DNA from 2 places in the Gordonia metallireducens genome. Region 2 is predicted to be linked to the other one. Evidence: predicted binding sites of a transcription regulator. Region 2 holds the regulator's gene; the other holds the start of a gene.
What was found. Region 2 encodes HspR, which represses chaperone genes until heat shock. Its sites were predicted from a motif close to ANNTGAGTNNNNNNNACTCANNT; they were not measured.
Positions count from the first base shown of each region.

Region 1 (4,420 bases), on a different contig from region 2:
CGCCGTCGCGCGGTGGACTCCGCGGGCCAGCGGCGCCCCGAGGTGGGGAGTGCCGAGGCACACGGTATGTCGAACGAGCTTGGGCCAGTACGCATCACGGTCGACACCTTGATGGCACGCGCTGCGGATGACCAGACCGCCCATCGAGTGGCCGATGAGCGTGAGACCGGTGACCGGAACCGGCCACAGCAAGACGAGGTCGTCGAGTAGTCGTGCGAGATCACGGCCGTTGTCGCTGATGTGGCGTCCCGAGTTGTATCGGATCTGCACCTCGGTGCTGCCGAGATCGTCGGCGAGGCGAGCGCCGTACGTGGGTCTGTCGCCGAGCGCCCAGGCGAACTCGGTCTCCATCAGGCCGTGCAGGAAAACCGTCAGGTGGCCCGACGCTCCGGGGAAAGCGGTCGCCAGACCGTCCGGGGTGATCGGAACGACCGCCCCGTTCACGCGGATCGCGGCGTCCGGCGCCAGGGGAGAACGCTCGGCGGTCAGTTGATTACCGATCAATCCGTCGAGGATGCCGATTGCCAAAGCGCCTCGCTTGGTCTCCGAAGGCACGCCGTTGCTGTGAACGGTCAGTGACTCGGCCAGATCGCCGGCCACATCGACCGTCGACGTGATCGCCGAATAGACGGACGTGCTGATCGCGTCGTGCACCATCTGAGCCGGACGGATCCTCGCACCCCACGCCACGCGTAGACCCGCGAACACGGTATCGGCGACGGATGAATGAACGGCCGCGATGCCCGAGACCGCCTTGTTCAGCTCATCGCGACCCAGAGCCGCCAGTGCCGGCAGTTCGCGAGTTCGGGCAGGATCAACAGACATGGTTTCAGTGTACGTCTGTCCACTGAAATGTGAGTCCGCATCGCTGAGGCTCTCCTCACTCCGACTGGTCGAACGGACTGCTCACCCATCCGGCGACGACGGCAAGGCGCGTGGGTCGATGAACCGCGAGGAAGCCGAACGGACGGTCGAAGGTGACGGAGACGAACTTGATCTGGTGCGTGTCCCGGGGATATGCGCCTGTCGGAGCCAGTGCGAAAGCAGTCACCGCGGCGGCCTCGAAGCCTACGGGGGAGAAGCGCGCGATCACGTTCTGCGCACCCTGGGCGACGAACAGCGGGACCGAACTCAGGTGGGGTAGGTGCGGGTTCTCCGGGTCGGTCACCGCGTGAAGACCGAAAACATCCTTGTGCGAAAGCAGGTCGTGGTTGCTGTTGATCGAGAAGGCGGGCAGCTCCAGCGACAGTCGGTCCTCAGGCCCATGCGAAGCCACCACTTCGACGGTCAAGCCCGGCGCGTGAGCGTCGAAGTCGACGGCCGGTTGAACATGGCTATCGCCGGATAATTCGCGTAGGCCGGTGTCCAGCACGTGCCCCGGGGTCTGATCGCCGAGCAGCAGGTGGACGTCGAGATCACCGTCGCCCTCGACCACCACGCGAGTCACTGAGTTGTCGAGGACCGCCGCGACCGACGTATCGTCGGTGTACCGCTCGAGCCACGTTGGCTGCGCGTCGTCGGACAGGGGGTCGCAGCCGCGCGAACTCCCTCTGAACGGTTCGAGCCATCGTGTCTTGGCCGCGATGACCGAGGCGATCACCAGGCGAACTTCGTCGTCGATCTCCAGAGGAAAGCGGTCGATCAGACCTCCAGTCCCGTCCGCGGCCCACTTGTCGAGGGCTTCCTGGCCGGTCAGCCTCCCCGTGACTCCTGCGGGGAGCCGTGAGGCCCAGTCTTCGATCAGCGGCGCAGCGTCGTGGGTCCAGACGCCTACTGCCGCAGAGGTCGACATTCCTTCGCGAAGTGCGTTCAGCACCTCCAGGCCCTCGGCCCGAGCCGAATCGGCCGGTCGGCCGAGTGCGGCAGCCAGCTCGTTTCGCGCGGCCTCGTCAGCTGCAGATGCGAGCAGTGCGAGTAGTGGCCACACGCCTGCCCCGGAGACGACGCAATCCTCGTCGCGGAACTGCGAGCACCAGCGAGCGGTCAGGTCGTTGACTGCTCGGACGGGAGGTGCGAGGTCGTCGGCGGCGGTGGTGACAAACAGGTCCGGTTCGTGCATGCGCGAGATCATCTCACCGCGGACCGACAGCGCCGGCGATGCACAAAATCGCGACTTCGACAGCAGATGCGCCACTTCTGGCTGGCGATTGCTGCGGGAAGCGGCGATTCTGGGTTAGTGACGCACATCACAAACTAAGTCGGCATGAGCGGAATGGACTCAACCTTGTTGGCGTTGCATCCTCCGTATGGCTCATACTTGAGCCTGTTGGACTAAAGAGAAAGGTGCACGCGAGTGGACAGCTTCACCCCCACCACGAAGACACAGCAGGCATTGAGCGCTGCTGTGCAGGCGGCGGCCAGTGCTGGCAACCCCGACGTGCGGCCCGCCCACATCCTGGTGGCACTGCTCGATCAGTCCGACGGCATCGCGTCGCCGCTGCTCAAGGCAGTGGGCGTGGACCCGTCGAATGTTCGCGCGCAGGCCCAGATGCAGGTCGACCGCATGCCGACGGTCGCGCAGGCCAGTGCCACCCCGCAACTCTCCCGCGAATCGATCGCGGCGGTCAGTGCTGCTCAGCAGCTGGCCGTTGAACTCGGCGACGAGTACGTCTCGACCGAGCACGTCGTCGTCGGTCTGGCGACCGGTGACTCCGATGTCGCCAAGTTGCTGCACAACGCCGGAGCAACACCGCAGGCACTGCGCGATGCGTTCGTCGCAGTCCGCGGGAGCCGGCGTGTCACGAGCGAGGACCCGGAGTCGACCTACCAGGCGCTCGAGAAGTACTCGACCGACCTGACCGCAGCGGCCCGCGAGGGCAAGCTCGACCCGGTCATCGGTCGCGACACCGAGATCCGTCGCGTCGTGCAGGTGCTCAGCCGACGGACCAAGAACAACCCGGTCCTCATCGGTGAACCCGGCGTCGGCAAGACCGCGATCGTCGAGGGCCTCGCCCAGCGCATCATCGCCGGTGACGTGCCCGAATCGCTCCGGAACAAGACGGTCATCTCCCTCGACATGGGTTCGATGGTCGCCGGCGCGAAGTATCGCGGTGAGTTCGAGGAGCGGCTGAAGGCCGTACTCGACGAGATCAAGAGCTCCGACGGTCAGATCATCACCTTCATCGATGAGTTGCACACCATCGTCGGAGCCGGTGCCACAGGCGATTCCGCGATGGACGCCGGCAACATGATCAAGCCGATGCTCGCCCGGGGTGAGCTGCGGCTGGTCGGTGCCACGACCCTCGAGGAGTACCGCAAGTACATCGAGAAGGACGCCGCACTCGAGCGTCGCTTCCAGCAGGTGTACGTCGGCGAACCGTCGGTGGAAGATGCCATCGGCATCCTCCGCGGCCTGAAGGATCGGTACGAGGTACACCACGGTGTGCGCATCACCGACTCCGCATTGGTCGCCGCCGCAACGCTTTCCGACCGCTACATCACCTCACGCTTCCTCCCCGACAAGGCCATCGACCTCGTCGACGAGGCGGCGTCGCGACTGCGGATGGAGATCGACTCGCGCCCCGTCGAGATCGACGAGGTCGAGCGCATCGTCCGTCGGCTCGAGGTCGAAGAGGTGGCGCTGCAGAAGGAAACGGACGCGGCGTCGAAGGAACGGCTCGAGAAGCTGCGCGCCGAACTGGCCGACCAGAAGGAGAAGCTCAACGAGCTCTCCGCGCGGTGGCAGTCGGAGAAGACCGCCATCGATGCGGTGCGCGACCTCAAGGAAGAGCTGGATCGTCTCCGCGGGGAAGCCGAGCGCGCCGAGCGCGACGGTGACCTCGGACGCGCTGCCGAGCTGCGGTACGGCCGAATCCCCGGCCTGGAGAAGGAACTCGAGGCCGCGCTGGAGAAGACCGGTACCGATCCCGGCCAGGACGTGATGCTCCAGGAGGAGGTCGGACCCGACGACGTGGCGCAGGTCGTGTCGTCGTGGACCGGAATCCCGGCCGGACGCATGCTCGAAGGTGAGACCGCGAAGCTCCTGCGCATGGAGGACGAGCTGGGCAAGCGTGTCATCGGGCAGAAGGCTGCCGTCGAGGCCGTCTCCGACGCGGTGCGTCGTGCCCGGGCCGGCGTCGCCGACCCGAATCGGCCGCTGGGTTCGTTCATGTTCCTCGGCCCGACCGGTGTCGGCAAGACCGAGCTGGCCAAGGCGCTCGCCGAGTTCTTGTTCGACGACGAGCGGGCGATGGTCCGCATCGACATGAGCGAGTACGGCGAGAAGCACAGCGTCGCGCGGCTCGTCGGTGCTCCTCCCGGCTACGTCGGGTACGAGGCCGGCGGCCAGCTGACCGAGGCGGTGCGTCGTCGTCCGTACACGGTGGTCTTGTTCGACGAGATCGAGAAGGCCCATCCGGACGTGTTCGACGTGCTGCTGCAGGTGCTCGACGAAGGCCGTCTCACCGACGGCCAGGGACGG
Region 1 covers NZ_JAJQJP010000025.1:54,255-58,674, reverse strand. Annotated here, with positions in the region: gene LQD00_RS08640 (esterase/lipase family protein) at 1-825, opposite strand, end outside; gene LQD00_RS08635 (serpin family protein) at 881-2,059, opposite strand; gene clpB (ATP-dependent chaperone ClpB) at 2,294-4,420, shown strand, end outside.
Region 1: the regulator HspR is predicted to act here: its motif matches at 2,256-2,278, upstream of clpB (ATP-dependent chaperone ClpB).

Region 2 (4,420 bases):
CATCCCCGAGAGGAGCCGGAGATTGCCGGTGAGCACCCGGGCGGTGAAGGCGGTGCCCTCGTCGTCGACGTCGGTGCCCAACTGGCGGACCCGGTGCCGCAGCGGCGACGTCGACGGTGACTTCTCGTGGTCTCGGAGGTCGTCGGCGTCGGCGCCGAGGAGTCGGCCGAGGAGGCCGATGACCGTCGTCCGCGCCCGCTGCCGTAGCCCGGTCGGGCCGAGGGCGGGTACCGACAGGACCGCGACGCCGTGCACCGCATTGGCATGCGCCACGACGGGGCGTCTGCCGACGTGCAGGGGAAGGTCGGTCAGGCAGACCACCAGGTCCCATTCACGTTCGAGGAGAACGTCTCTCGCGGCGTCGACGATCTGGGCATCGGTCGCGGGCGGCTGCACCACGGATGCTTCGACGACCTCGATCTGCCATCGGGCCCCGGGGTAGCTGGTCTGGACGTGCTCGATCAGGTCCGCGTCGACGAGCTTGCGCGCGAGCCCGATCGGTTGCCCGGGAGCGGCCACGACTCCGAGGACGACCACCGCTTCCTCGCCGGATGACGGCGCATCGTCCTGGAACTCCATGGAGGGGCTTCCTTTCGCGGCCGCCCCGGGACGGCCTGATCAGGCGTTGAAGGTCTCGATCAGGGTGTGCTGCTCGACGGCCGACGGAGCCTGCATGCCCGGGGCCTGGTCGTCGGAGTGCGATGCGCGGAACGAATCAGACTTCAGCCACGCCAGGAAGTCCTCCTTGGCGTCGAACTCCATGGTGGAGACGTAGGGCAGGCCCTCGGCCTCGGGACGCATCAGGGTGGCGCGGTGCAGGCCGGGAACACCCTTCAGCGTGGTGCGCATGGAGTCCGAGAATGCCTTCTCGAAGGCCTCGGCGTTCTCGGTGACATCGATGCGGTTGGTGATCACGAACATTTCGTCGACTCCTGGTTCGGGTCCGATAGGTCTCCGCCATCTTATCGACATGCTGTCGGCAAGATGGCGGTGGTATCAGCCGAACCGGTTCGCGAGGGCACGGAGGGTGCCCTCGATGCCCTGCCCGTTCTTCTTGTCATATCCGATCAGCTCCATGATCTTCGGAAACTTGAGCGTGGAGTAGTCGAAGGTCTCGGTGACCTGTGTGGTCGTCGGCGACGTGGCGACGAGGTCCCAGCGCCAGCGATGGCCCATGGGGTGCTTCCACTCGACGACGCGGTCGGTGTCGACGTCGGTCGCGGTGGAGGTGATCGTGTACGGGACGCCGAACTGCTTCATCCCGACGCTGAATCGCGCGCCGGGGGTGAGCTTTTCCGGGCCCTTGACGGGCGTGTCCCGCACCGTTCCCGAACCGTCCAGTTCGGGATGACGATGCGGGTTGGCGATGAGGGCGAAGACCTCGGCAGCCGGCGCGTCCACGACGATGCGCCGTGAAACGCGGTGCGAGCCCGTGTCAACGGTGGTGACGGTGTCGGAAGCCATACATCCAACGTACGCGGGAGCCGTTGATCGCCCTGGTGGAACGAGCCCGACCGTTCAGTCGCCGGATCGCTTCCGCCGCGGCTGCCACACGACCAGCGCATTGGTCCGGGGCACCGGGACGAGCTCGCCCCCGCGTCGGTTCCGCGACGCGGCGACCTCGTCGGAGAGTTCACGGACGCGCTGCTGCAGCGCCTCGACCTGATTGCTCAGGTCGATGATCCGTTTGATCCCTGCGAGGTTGACGCCCTCCTCCTGCGAGAGACGCTGGATCTCACGCAGGAGGTCGACGTCGCGGGACGAGTAGCGGCGACCGCCGCCACTCGTGCGCTGCGGGGTGACCAGACCCAGCCGGTCATAGGTCCGCAGGGTCTGCGCGTGCATGCCGGCGAGCTCGGCGGCCACCGAGATCATGAAGGTCGCGCCGTCGGCGTCGAAGTTCTTCTGACCGGCCATGACTCACTTCCCCCAGTTCGCCCGTGGATCGAAACCGCTCGCCCTCTCGGCCTGATCGTAGGCACGCATCGCCTCGATCGCGGCGTCGTCGAGCTTGTCCGGCACCGCGACCTTCACCGTCACGAGCAGGTCACCTGCACCGCCGGACCGCTTGGGGACGCCGCGACCGCGCACGCGGAGCGTCCGGCCGTCGGTGGTGTTCGGCGGGATCTTGACCCCGACCGAGCCCTCGAGCGTGGGTACCGAGACCGTCGCGCCGAGAACGAGTTCGGAGATCCGCACCGGGAGCTGCACCCGGAGGTCGTTGCCGCTGCGCGTGAACTGCTTGTGCGGCGTGACGTGGACGACGACGTAGAGGTCGCCCGACGGCGCCCCCCGGCGTCCGGCCTCGCCCTGTCCGGCGAGCCGAATCCGTTGTCCGTCTTCGACTCCGGCCGGGATACGCACGTTGATGGTGCGCGTCCGGTTCTTGACTCCGCTGCCGGAGCAGTCGGTGCACGGGTCGTCGATCCGCGAGCCGGTGCCCTGGCAGTCCTGGCAGGGTTCGCTGAACCCGAAGGCGCCCTCGTTGCGGCTGACGAAACCGGAGCCGTTGCAGTTGGGGCACACTCGCGGGCTGGTGCCGGGCTTGGCACCCGACCCATGACAGGTGGTGCACGGGGACGGGCTGGTCACCCGCAGCGGGACCGTCGTGCCGAGTGCCGCGTCCTTGAAGGACAGCGTCGTCTCGGTTTCGAGGTCCTTGCCGCGACGGGGACGGCTGGCCGTCGACGTGCGCTGGGATCCGCCACCACGGTTGAAGAGTCCGTCGAAGATGTCGCCGAATCCGCCACCGCCGCCGGTCTGGCCGCCGCCGAACAGGTCGCCGAGGTCGAAGTCGCCACCACCGGTCGTGTACGTCGTACCGCCGCCGGGGAAACCGCCGCCCGGGAAGCCGCTGCCACCGCCACGGAATCGTCCGCCGGCGAACATGGCACGGGTCTCGTCGTACTCTTTGCGCTTCTCCGGATCGCTCAGCACGCTGTGTGCTTCGGACACCCGCTTGAAGCGCTCTTCGGCCGCGGAATCGCCGGGATTGGCATCCGGGTGCAGCTCGCGTGCGAGCTTGCGGTAGGCCTTCTTGATCTCTTCAGCCGAAGCGTCAGAAGCAACGCCCAGGTCCTTGTAGAAGTCATGTTCCAACCACTCACGTTGTGGAGCCACCAGACGTCACCTCCTTCAAGTCTTCTGTTGTCTGGATGGGTATTTCAGTTGTACTCGTGTTCGTACTCTCGCCGGAGAGCCCTGAGGTGCGAGTCGCAGGCTCGCTCCTCGCACCTCAGGGCCACAAACGGTCGTTCTATTGTGCACCGGTCCGGTCGCCGGCGGGCTCGGGATCGGTGACCGTCACCATGGCGGTGCGGATCACCTTCTCGCCCAGCCGGTAACCGCAGCGGTACACCGCGCCGATGACCGGGTGGTCTCCGGTGCCGTCGTGCTGAACCGCTTCGTGGAGTTCGGGGTTGAACTCCTCACCCGCGGCGCCGAAGGACTCGAGGCCCTCGGCGTTCAGCACTGCGGTCAGCTTGTCGGCGACTGCCCGGAGCGGGCCGGTCTCGAGATCGCCGTGCTCGCGGGCACGGTCGAGGTCGTCGAGAACCGGGAGGAGCTTGTCGATCAGGATCTGCTTGCCGTAGGCAACCGATCCCTGCTTCTCCTCGGCAGCTCGCCGCCGGAAGTTGGCGAACTGGGCGCGTTCCCGCTGCAGGTCGGCCGTCAGCTCGGCGAGCCGGGCGTCCGGGGACGCCTCGTCGGCCGGCTGTTCGGTGTCGGACTCGTCCACGACGGGTTCGGCGTCGGCCGGGCCGGGGCCGGCGGCCGGCTCGTCGCGCACCTCACCCGTTTCCGGGTCGATGCGACGACGATCGGTCACCGTCACCGGCTCCTCGCCGGACCCATTCGACGAATGGGATCCTGCGGTCACTTGTTCTCCTTGGTGTCGGCGTCGTCCACGACCTCGGCGTCGACGACATCGGGATCACTGTCGGCGGCAGCGCCGGCCTCACCGTCGGCGGACTCCGCAGCAGCGTTGGCGTAGATCGCCTGGCCGAGAGCCTGCGACTCCTCCGACAGCTTCTCGATCGCGGTCTTGATCGCGGCCGAGTCGGTGCCCTTCAGCGCTTCCTTGGCGTCGTTGACCGCGGCCTCGACCTTTTCCTTCACATCGGCCGGGACCTTGTCCTCGTTGTCCTTGAGGAACTTCTCGGTCTGGTGGACCAGCGACTCCGCCTGGTTGCGGGTCTCGGCCTCCTCGCGACGCTTGCGGTCCTCGTCGGCGTGCGCCTCGGCGTCCTTGATCATGCGGTCGATCTCGTCCTTGCTCAGGCCGGAACCGTCCTGGATGCGGATCGAGTTCTCCTTGCCGGTGCCCTTGTCCTTCGCGGTGACGTGCACGATGCCGTTGGCGTCGATGTCGAAGGTCACCTCGATCTGCGGGACACCCTGCGGCGCAGGCGCGATGCCG
Region 2 covers NZ_JAJQJP010000034.1:108,789-113,208, reverse strand. Annotated here, with positions in the region: gene LQD00_RS14030 (hypothetical protein) at 1-579, opposite strand, end outside; gene LQD00_RS14025 (antibiotic biosynthesis monooxygenase family protein) at 619-921, opposite strand; gene LQD00_RS14020 (SRPBCC family protein) at 997-1,464, opposite strand; gene LQD00_RS14015 (heat shock protein transcriptional repressor HspR) at 1,519-1,917, opposite strand; gene dnaJ (molecular chaperone DnaJ) at 1,921-3,120, opposite strand; gene grpE (nucleotide exchange factor GrpE) at 3,257-3,880, opposite strand; gene dnaK (molecular chaperone DnaK) at 3,877-4,420, opposite strand, start outside.